Regions from separate parts of the Cohnella yongneupensis genome, predicted to be linked through region 2. Evidence: a T-box and tRNA genes for the amino acid it is inferred to sense, from the RefSeq annotation. Region 2 holds a T-box; the other regions hold tRNA genes.

Region 1 (3,278 bases), on a different contig from region 2:
ATTGCGAAAAGCAAAGCGAAAGGATGGATGCTTGGATGGCTGTGAAGAAGATTAGATGGGGAATCGCGGGGCCGGGATGGATTTCTTCCCTGTTCGCCAAAGATTTGGCCTTCGCGGAAGGCGCCGAATTGGTTGCCGTCGCGGGGCGCGATCTCGGCAAAGCGGAAAAATTCGCCCGGGAGTACGGCGTTCCTAAAGCATACGGAAGCATGGAGCAGCTGGCGCAAGATCCGGACGTCGATATCGTGTACATAGGCACGCTGCACCCGATACATAAGGAGAACATGCTGACGTTCCTTCGCGCGGGCAAAGCCGTATTGTGCGAGAAGCCGTTTACGATGAACGCGGATGAAGCGGAAGAAGCGATCGCGTGCGCGAAGCAGAACGGCGTGTTTTTGATGGAGGCGATGTGGACCCGTTACTTGCCTGCGATTCGCAAAGTGCGCGAGTGGCTCGCGGAAGGGAAAATCGGCGAGGTGCGGCTCGTGAAGGCGGAATTCGGCTTTAACGTCGGCTGGCAGCCGGAAGGCAGGTTGCTCAACCCCGCGCTAGGAGGAGGTGCGTTGCTGGACGCCGGTATTTATCCCGTCTCGTTCGCTTCCATGGTGTATGGGGTGCAGCCGGATAAAATCATGAGTACGGTCAGAATCGGAGAGACAGGCGTGGATGAGCAATTTTCCTTACTGTTCGAATACGCGGGCGGACGCACCGCATCGTTGCATGGTTCCGTGCAGCTCGGGATGGTTAACGACGCCGTCATATACGGAACGAAGGGACACATTCATGTACCGGGTTTCCTCGCCGCGCGGTCCGCGACTTTGAATGTCTCGGGCGAAGAGCCGGTCACGATCAACGACGATCGCAAGGCGCACGGCTTCGCGTTCGAAGCGGAAGAAGCGATGGCATGCCTCCGCGAAGGACGCCTGGAAAGCGACGGCTTGAAACTGGACGAGACGGCTAAGATTATGAACACGCTGGACAGCATTAGATGGCAATGGAACTTGAAGTATCCGTTCGAATAAAAGCAAAAGCCCGCGAACCTAGGTTCGCGGGCTTTTGCTACGCTATATAACTTTTGCATACATTCGTGTCAATGGCGTCCCAGGAGGGACTCGAACCCCCGACAACTCGCTTAGAAGGCGAGTGCTCTATCCAGCTGAGCTACTGGGACACGCGAGAGCTATTGTATCACAGATTTATTTTGATACGCAAGGCTATAGTTGGTATTTATTTTATCGGCTTCACGACGGGGAAAGCTTGATAAGAACGTTTGTTCGTAATATAATAAGAACAAATGTTCCTGTTGGAGGCGAATCTAGTGTCTATCGAGAAATTCATCGGACGGATCATCGAGCTCATTTACCAGGACAGCAAGGGAAACATCACGAAACGGCAAATTAGCGTTTATCAAGTGGATCGAGGGAAGCTTAGGGGGTTCGATACGGTCAAACAAGCGTACCGGACGTTCGCGCTGGAGCGAATTTTGGCGGCTCGTCCTGTCAGCGGCTTGTAATCTGCTTGCGGATTCCCGATTAGGCAATGGCTCAAGCTTCGAACGGCGCATTTTTCCATTTGCCTTGCTGTTCGTGCTATAATGCGGTGATAGATGGAACATGCCGCGTTGGACGGCTTGGAAGGGGGAATCCCCATGACGGAGCAACATAAAGATAATCTCGTCTTATTTCCGAAGACGCTTGACTACTATCAGATTCAATTGACCAAGATGTTAGAGACGGAACGATACGGCGACGCGAAGGGATTGCTCGAGTTTTTGCTGCAATGCCATGGCGATGCCGAGCGTCATCATACGGAATGGCAAGCGCTGCTCGGGTGGCTGGACGCCGCCTTCCCGGAAGCGGTCAGCGGGTTGAACCCGGACGGGTTGCTCGAGGGTGAAGAAGAGGAAGACGAGCAGGAAGAAGACGGCTGGCTGAAGCGGAAAGTAATTGACCGCGTGCAGACCGATACCGAATACATACCGAAGCTGTTGGCCTCTCTTTACAACGGGGACGATCCCGAGCAACAGTTGCTTGCGCTCGGGCAGCTCATGCACGTCGAACATCCGGACATCGAGAACGCGCTCAAGCAATGGTTGGCACGGCAGCCTTACTTGCCGTCCGTCCAGTTCAGAGCGTTGCAGGCTTTGCGAAAGCAAGGAAGCAGCGGGCCTGTTATGTTTTGGCGCGACGGGGAAAGCTTGACGGTAGAGGCCGGCGATACGCCGCTTGCGTTTGCCGAATTCCCTCCGGGCATTCACGATGTGCTGGAGCGCGTATATCAAGCCGCCGAAGTGTCCGATCCGACCCTCAGCTACTTCGCGGAGGAAATGTGGAAGGAATGCGTGCAATCGGCTTACGGGTCATCCATGTACAGAAGCATGATCGACGGCAGCGACAGCATATCCGACCTATGGGCTGCGGCGCTTCACCAGCTTCTTCTGGAGAAGCTCCAAGGCAAGCAGAACGACGAGTGGATTAGAGAACAATACGGCATTACGGCCGAGCTGCGCTTTCGTTACGAACAAGCGCTCAGGTGGCTGCGCCAATACGCCTTGGAGCCTCGCAATTCATGATGAGTGGTTTTTCCTTGAATGGCGGTCGATGTTGTTTTATAATAGAATGGTTTATGTAATGGCCGCATAAAACGCGGCAAGAAGTTACGGAGGGGAAAGCATAATATGAAAGCAAACTGGGAAAAAATAGAGAAGAACATCGGTGTCCTTGACGTCGAGGTCGATGCGGACCAAGTAACGGTCGCATTGGACAAAGCGTTCCGTAAAGTCGTTCAAAAAGTGAACGTACCTGGATTCCGTAAAGGCAAAGTGCCGCGCGGCATTTTCGAAGCTCGTTTCGGTATCGAAAGCCTGTACCAAGACGCGATCGACATTTTGTTGCCGGAAGCGTATACGAAAGCCGTTGAAGAAGCCGGTATCGAGCCGATCGATCGTCCCGACGTGGACGTCGAGCAATTCGGCAGAGGACAAGCTTTCAAATTCAAGGCGAAAGTTACCGTTAAGCCTGAAGTTAAGCTTGGCGCATACAAAGGTCTTGAAGTGCCTGTAGAAGACGCTGCCGTAACCGAGGAAGAAATTTCCGCGGAGTTGAACCGTCTTCAACAACGCCATGCAGAGCTCGCCGTCATTGACGAAGGTCCTGCTCAACTTGGCGACCAAACGGTTATCGATTTCGAAGGCTTCCTGGACGGCGTGCCGTTCGAAGGCGGCAAAGGCGAGCAATACTCGCTCGAGCTGGGCTCCGGCTCCTTTATCCCAGGCTTCG
Region 2 (3,278 bases):
ATTCAACGAAAAAGTAAATCACCATTGTGATCCGCTCTGTTCAACTATAGTTCTCCTTTAGCTTAATACTATTTTTAAACCAATCTTAAAAACTCATTACTACATACGTTCTGGAGCCCGGAGGCCGAGTAGCCCGAGTCCAATTCGGAGAACTGCCCCGACGGCCTCTGTCAGATGCAGTCTCGACGCCGACTCTGTAGTATCATTGGTCAAAATACGCTCGTTCCGATAAAATCGATTGAACGTCTTTGCCAAGTCCAACAGATGGCGGGCAACCACCGACGGCTCGTTCAACCGTACAGCATCACGCACCGCATCCGGGAAGCTATCGATCGTTTTTAAGCATGCCCATCCATCCGTACTAACTGAACTGAATACTTCTAGTCCGTCTAGATGAAGACTCGTAATACCTGCAGCCTTTCCTTTTTCAATAAGCCTGACCGTCCTAGCATGAGTATATTGGACATATGGGCCGGTATCACCTTCAAAACGGAGCATTTCGTCAAGCGCAAAATCAATCTCTGACATTCGGTTTCCTCTTAGGTCGCCGAAGATCACCGCCCCGATACCTACGGCTTCTGCCACATGAATGGCTTCGTCTGGATGCAGGTTGCTCTTCGACGCTGCTTCCAGCGCTTTTTGCACCGCTTCGTCTAGAACCTCGTCCAGAAAAACAACCTTTCCTTTGCGAGTCGACATCTTCTTCCCTTGTATCTTCATCAGACCAAACGGAACGTGCTCGCAATTCACTGCCCACTCGTGGCCCAATCGGCGAAGGACGGCAAATACCTGGTCGAAATGCAATGCCTGTTCTGCCCCTACGACATAGAGCATTCGGTCTGCATCCATGACGGTTTTTCGGTAAATAGCTGTTGCAAGATCACGCGTCGGATAGATCGTCGTACCGTTGGATTTCAGAATTAGGCAAGGTGGCAATCCTTCCTCCTCCAGTCTTACCACCTGGGCACCATCACTTTCCTCCAGAATGCCTTTGGCTCGCAGTTCGTCTACAACGGGTTCCATCTTATCATTGTAGAAGCTCTCCCCCAATGTGTGGTCAAACGTCACGCCCAGGCGAGCGTAGACACGTTCGAATTCCTCCATACTCACCCCTACAAAATAGCGCCAGAGCCTCTCAGCTTCCGGATCTCCCTGCTCAAGCCGTCTGAACCAGTCCCGTCCTGCGTCCACGAGTGCTGGATTGCCTTCCGCTTCTTCATGAAAGCGAACATAAAGCCTTAGACTCTCCCTGATCGGTTCGATAGCCAGCTTATCTTCGTTCCCCCATAGTCTGTATGCTTCCATCAGTTTGCCAAACTGCGTACCCCAGTCTCCAATATGGTTCACCTTCACTACGTCCCAGCCACATGCAGCGTATAGGTTGGCAAGTGCGGACCCAATGACCGTGGAGCGCAAATGACCAACACCGAATGGCTTCGCAATGTTCGGAGAGGATAAGTCGATGACCACACGTTTCCCGTATCCAGCATGCGAACTGCCGTATTTCGGCTTGGTCGCGTCTGTTGCGATTCGTAGCCCCCAAATCTTCGGTTCAAAAAACAGATTTAAATAGGAGCCAAGCGCAACAGCACGGATCCCCTCAACGGAGGCATTGCTACCGGGTATGTTCAGCTTATCCGCGAAATCTATCGCGATGGTAGCCGGTGACATGCGTAGGATCTTAGCAAGAGTGAAGCAGGGAAAAGCAATATCCCCCATTTCCGGACGCGGCGGTAGTTCGAGTAAAGCCATCAAATCTTCACGGCTAAGTCCGGGAACATGTGGCATTAATGTATCGGCCGCGGCTTCAAGAATTCTCATGACGGTCATGCCTCCTTAATAAAAAATAAATAAACCCCCGTCTCGAATAAGAGACGGGGGTTAGTCCGTGGTACCACTCTTCTGGAACGACACCGAAAAACTTCACCCATTACAAAGGGTAAGAAAGGCAATACGTTCCACTTGATGCGATAACGGCAACTGCCGGGCCGCCCTATAACGGCCCCTTGGGCCGGTTCAGACAGCCAACTCCCGGGTGCGCTTCCTCCGCGCCTTAGCACCGGCTTCCACCATCCCCGGCTCGCTGAAGCAATCTAACGCGGAATACTCTTCCGTTCATCGTCGTTCACTATGAATGTTATTAGTATAGCCAATTTACCAAAAAAAGCAAGATAGCTGCTTGGGATGTCGTACGTACATGGGTAAAAGAGCTACCTAACTCCTTCAGTTATCGTTACCGTTAGGAATGATTAATTACACGTAATTTTCTAAGTCAATCGAGTCATTTAGCAGCATTTATTGATAACCATTGAGGTATGGCGGCTAAAGGATTGTGCTCCCATTTATATAGTCTTTCGACTTCTTCTTTTGACATCTCTTCTCTATCACCGCTAACTTCAAACCAGTATGTATTGTACTCCGCGTACATTTCTTCGATATGCTTAATGCTAAGACCTGATGACACGATTGCATTCATAATATCCTGCAAACGCCATGTATAGGTTGGTATTACCCCATGAGGCCCTATTGAGTCATACGGCCTTACGACAGAAATTTGCTTCGTATCGTCTCCGAAAGGACGCGTAAATGGGTGAACATCATACATTAAATAAGTGCCATTGTCTTTAAGTACTCTATGAATATTTTGATACATGGAATTTAAATCATTAATCCATACATGAACTCCATTTGAAGTGTAGACCAAATCATAGTCATTGCTTTTTATTTTGCCTAATTCCATCGTGTCATCGCAAACGAATTCAATGTCCCAGCCGTGCTTTTGAGCAATCCCAGCACCATTCTCCAATTGCCGTTCCGAAATATCGACTGAGGTCACTGTCGCTCCCATCAAATGAAACGCAAAGACAGCATGGTTATCACCGCTTGAAGGCACACAGATTCGCTTACCCTCCAAGCTCGGAAATCCCTCTTTAATCATTGCATAAGTCGTATGATGAAATGCTGATTCAGGTCGAGCTATTAACTTTGAAATACGCTCATCTGAACGGTATTTTGCAAAATCTGTGTCAGACCATTCATTCCAAGCTTCTTTTACTTTATTGTTTTTACCCATAAAAATTCAAACCCTCCCTATAAAAACTAGCAGATTCGGTTTTAATGTGAATGAAATTATTGTCCCAAAACCGAACCATTCTCACTATCGTGTCCCGTTAGTCCAGGCTATGTAACTAGATGTGACTATCTAGGGTTGGTCTTCATTTCATAGATTTTTTCGAGCGTATGGACACATTTCATCTTCTCGTTATCCGCCTCTGTGT
Region 3 (3,278 bases), on a different contig from region 2:
AACTCGGTCAATCGGATCGTGAATTGCGAGACCGCCAACTTGAATAAGACGATCGGAGCCGCCGTACGGCAGATCGACAACATAAAGCTGTTGCAGAAAGAAGTCGGATTGCATAATTTGCCTGATAAATTGCGCGAAGTCGCGGAAATCCGCCTGCAGCATCCCGACATGAATTTGAAAGAAGTCGGGGATTTGCTCAAAGGCCAAGTGAGCAAGTCCGGCGTCAACCACCGATTGCGGAAATTGGATGAATGGGCTGAAAAAATCCGAAACGGCGGCGCATAAGCGTATAGCGTATTTGGTTTGTTCAATGTTATAATAGCAAAGAAACGATGCACGGGGTTCCGAAAAAGCGGGACGAACAAAGATAGGGGGTAGCCGTTCCATGACGAGACAGCCGGTGGTTGTTCGGCTAAAAACGGGGCTTCACGCCAGACCGGCGGCACTATTCGTGCAAGAAGCCAATAAATTCTCCTCTGATGTATTCGTGGAGAAGGATGACAAGAAAGTTAACGCCAAGAGCATTATGGGTATCATGAGTCTTGCGATCAGCTCGGGGACCGAGGTTGCTATCAGTGCGGAAGGTTCTGACGCAGAGCAAGCTGTAACCGCTTTAGTGCAGCTGGTAAGCAAGGAAGAGCTTGAGAATCAATAATATTACTTAGCAAAAAGCTCCCATTATGGGAGCTTTTTGCATCTTAATCCTAATATTGAACAAGGACGTAGCCGCTTCTTACATTAGCTGCGTCCTTGCTATTTGCGCACAACAAAAAACCGCCGTCCCCTAGGGGGCGGCGGTGCAGCGAGCGGTTCTCTTAAGCCTCTTGATAATCCAATTGACGTATGGATATGGCTTCTTCCAGCAACTCTATGAACTCGAGCGATAAATTCATCTTCTTGGCTTCCCGGTACACTTCCAGCAAGTGCTCATCCCGTAGCGGACGAAGCAAGGATGCTTTATCGCTTAACCGGCGTGCTGCGATCGTGTCGGTGGGTACGTGGCCGGGTTGTCGGAAATGCGTATTCGGCTCGATATGGCTGCTTACAACGTACGGATAGGACCGTTGATTCATGCAGGATCCCCCTCTTCCAGCGTTCCTAGGCGATGATAGAACTGGAGGGATATGGTATTCCCTCTTTGTGATAGCATACCATGGATCGTCCTTGTCGGAGAGGGGGCATTCAAAGATTTGAATTTGTCTTGACACAATCGCGTCGTTGTAGTATGGGTTATCCGCCGACTTTTTCGATTACTTTGTCGATGAGGCCGTATTCACGCGCCGTCTCCGCTTCCATGAAGTTATCGCGGTCGGTGTCTTTCTCGATGCGCTCGATCGGCTGACCGGTACGTTCGGAGAGAATTCCGTTAAGCTTGTCGCGCAGCTTCAAAATGCGACGAGCGCGAATTTCAATATCGCTGGCTTGGCCTTCGGCTCCGCCGAGTGGCTGATGGATCATGACTTCGCTGTTCGGCAAAGCGAAACGCTTGCCTTTGGCGCCGGCCGCGAGCAAGAACGCGCCCATCGAAGCAGCCATGCCTACGCAGATCGTGGACACGTCAGGTTTGATGAATTGCATCGTATCGTAGATGGCCATGCCGGAAGTGATGGATCCGCCGGGGCTATTAATGTAAAGGTGAATGTCTTTTTCCGGGTCTTCAGCTGCAAGGAACAGCAACTGGGCGATGATGGAGTTGGCGACTACGTCATTCACCTGCGTACCCAAAAATACGATACGATCCTTCAGCAGACGGGAATAAATATCATAGGCTCTTTCCCCGCGATTACTCTGTTCGACGACCATTGGAATGAAACTCATGTGTGACGTCCCTCCTCGTGATTGGGTTTATACATGATCATAGCGAAATCGGATGCAAAAGTCAAAGAACGTCAAAGAGGCGAAAACAAAAAACCGACCGTATGGAACGGTCGGTTATGCTGTATGCTATGGGTTGGCTTGCAAAAACGAAGATTGGCGCGCCCGTGAGGAATCGAACCTCAATCTCAGCCTTCGGAGGGCTGCGTCATATCCGTTGGACCACGGGCGCATGCTTTGATTTATAAAAGGAACCGATAGCCGCTTATGCGTGACAGCAAGAGTTATTATAGGTCATACAGGTATGAAAAGCAAGCGATTCACAATGAGTATATTTGTGCATTTCGTGGACATTGCTGTTGCAAGCGACCGCGATTTTCGATAATATAGAAGTGGGACTTAAATAGAAGTGGTGGGACAATTCGCGTCCAGCGAATCTGAATCGCATGAGTGCCGAGGATGACTGTCGGTTGCCGGGAGGAAACGCGGATACATGCGAAAAATCGTAGAAATACAAAAGAAGCTTATACCCGATATTCTTCAGACGATGGAGAAGCGGTACGACATTTTGCGGCACATCTTCGTGACGGGAACGATCGGCAGGCGAACGCTGGCTTCCAGCGTCGACTTAACGGAGCGCGTGCTGCGGTCGGAGCTTGAAGTGCTTCGTTCGCAAGGGCTTCTCGAGATCGGGACCGCCGGGATGGCGTTAAGCGATGCCGGACGGCAACTCGTCGAAGAGATGGAGCCGATCGTTAAAGAAATGTTCGGGCTATCGGATCTGGAAGAAGCGGTTCGACAAGCTTTCGGATTGAAGCGCGTGATCATAGTGCCGGGCGATTCCGACACCTCCGATCACATTAAACGCGAGATGGGGCGAGCGGGCAGCAGAGTGCTGCGCGAGAGCTTATCATCCGGCGATGTCGTCGCAGTGATGGGCGGCTCGACGATGGCTAGAATGGCTTCGCAATTCGCGGCGCCGGTCCAGCTTCGCGACAACTGGTTCGTACCCGCGCGCGGAGGGCTAGGCGAAAGCGTCGATTATCAAGCGAACACGATCGCCGCCGAACTCGCCAAACGTACGGGAGCTCGCTATAGGATGCTTCACGTACCGGATCATCTCAGCGAAGAAGCGTACCAGACGCTGATGCAAGAGCCCAACGTTCGCGAAGTCGTCGATATGATCCGCAGCGCAAGAATCGTCGTTCACGGAATCGGCGATGCGCTCACGATGGCACGCAGGCGCAAGCTGAACGACGGCACGAAGAATGAGCTGTTGAAGGACGGCGCGCTAGCGGAAGCGTTCGGTTACTACTTCGATCGCAACGGCAAAGTCGTGCATCGGATGGCGACGGCGGGCTTGCGGCTGGAAGATATCGAAGCGGCAGGCATCGTAATCGGCATCGCCGGCGGACGAAGCAAAGGCGAAGCGATCGCTTCGGTTATGAGGTTCGGTCACGACG

The links. A T-box is a leader RNA that pairs with one kind of tRNA and senses whether it is charged. The one in region 2 lies ahead of argS (arginine--tRNA ligase), so its partner is inferred to be a tRNA-Arg.
Region 1: it encodes a tRNA-Arg, which carries the amino acid that the T-box ahead of argS (arginine--tRNA ligase) is inferred to sense. The anticodon was not compared.
Region 3: it encodes a tRNA-Arg, which carries the amino acid that the T-box ahead of argS (arginine--tRNA ligase) is inferred to sense. The anticodon was not compared.

Annotation. Positions count from the first base shown of each region.
Region 1 is NZ_JBHSNC010000024.1:72,552-75,829, reverse strand. It holds gene ACFPQ4_RS07605 (Gfo/Idh/MocA family protein) at 36-1,022, shown strand; tRNA gene ACFPQ4_RS07600 (tRNA-Arg) at 1,095-1,171, opposite strand; gene ACFPQ4_RS07595 (hypothetical protein) at 1,319-1,513, shown strand; gene ACFPQ4_RS07590 (hypothetical protein) at 1,649-2,572, shown strand; gene tig (trigger factor) at 2,678-3,278, shown strand, end outside.
Region 2 is NZ_JBHSNC010000044.1:11,211-14,488, reverse strand. It holds gene argS (arginine--tRNA ligase) at 100-1,821, opposite strand; T-box leader at 1,868-2,128, opposite strand; gene ACFPQ4_RS14525 (class I SAM-dependent methyltransferase) at 2,282-3,073, opposite strand; partial or broken gene ACFPQ4_RS14520 (aminoglycoside phosphotransferase family protein) at 3,199-3,278, opposite strand, start outside.
Region 3 is NZ_JBHSNC010000045.1:110,190-113,467, reverse strand. It holds gene whiA (DNA-binding protein WhiA) at 1-285, shown strand, start outside; gene ACFPQ4_RS14950 (HPr family phosphocarrier protein) at 386-655, shown strand; gene sda (sporulation histidine kinase inhibitor Sda) at 816-1,073, opposite strand; gene clpP (ATP-dependent Clp endopeptidase proteolytic subunit ClpP) at 1,231-1,818, opposite strand; tRNA gene ACFPQ4_RS14935 (tRNA-Arg) at 1,973-2,047, opposite strand; gene ACFPQ4_RS14930 (sugar-binding transcriptional regulator) at 2,309-3,278, shown strand, end outside.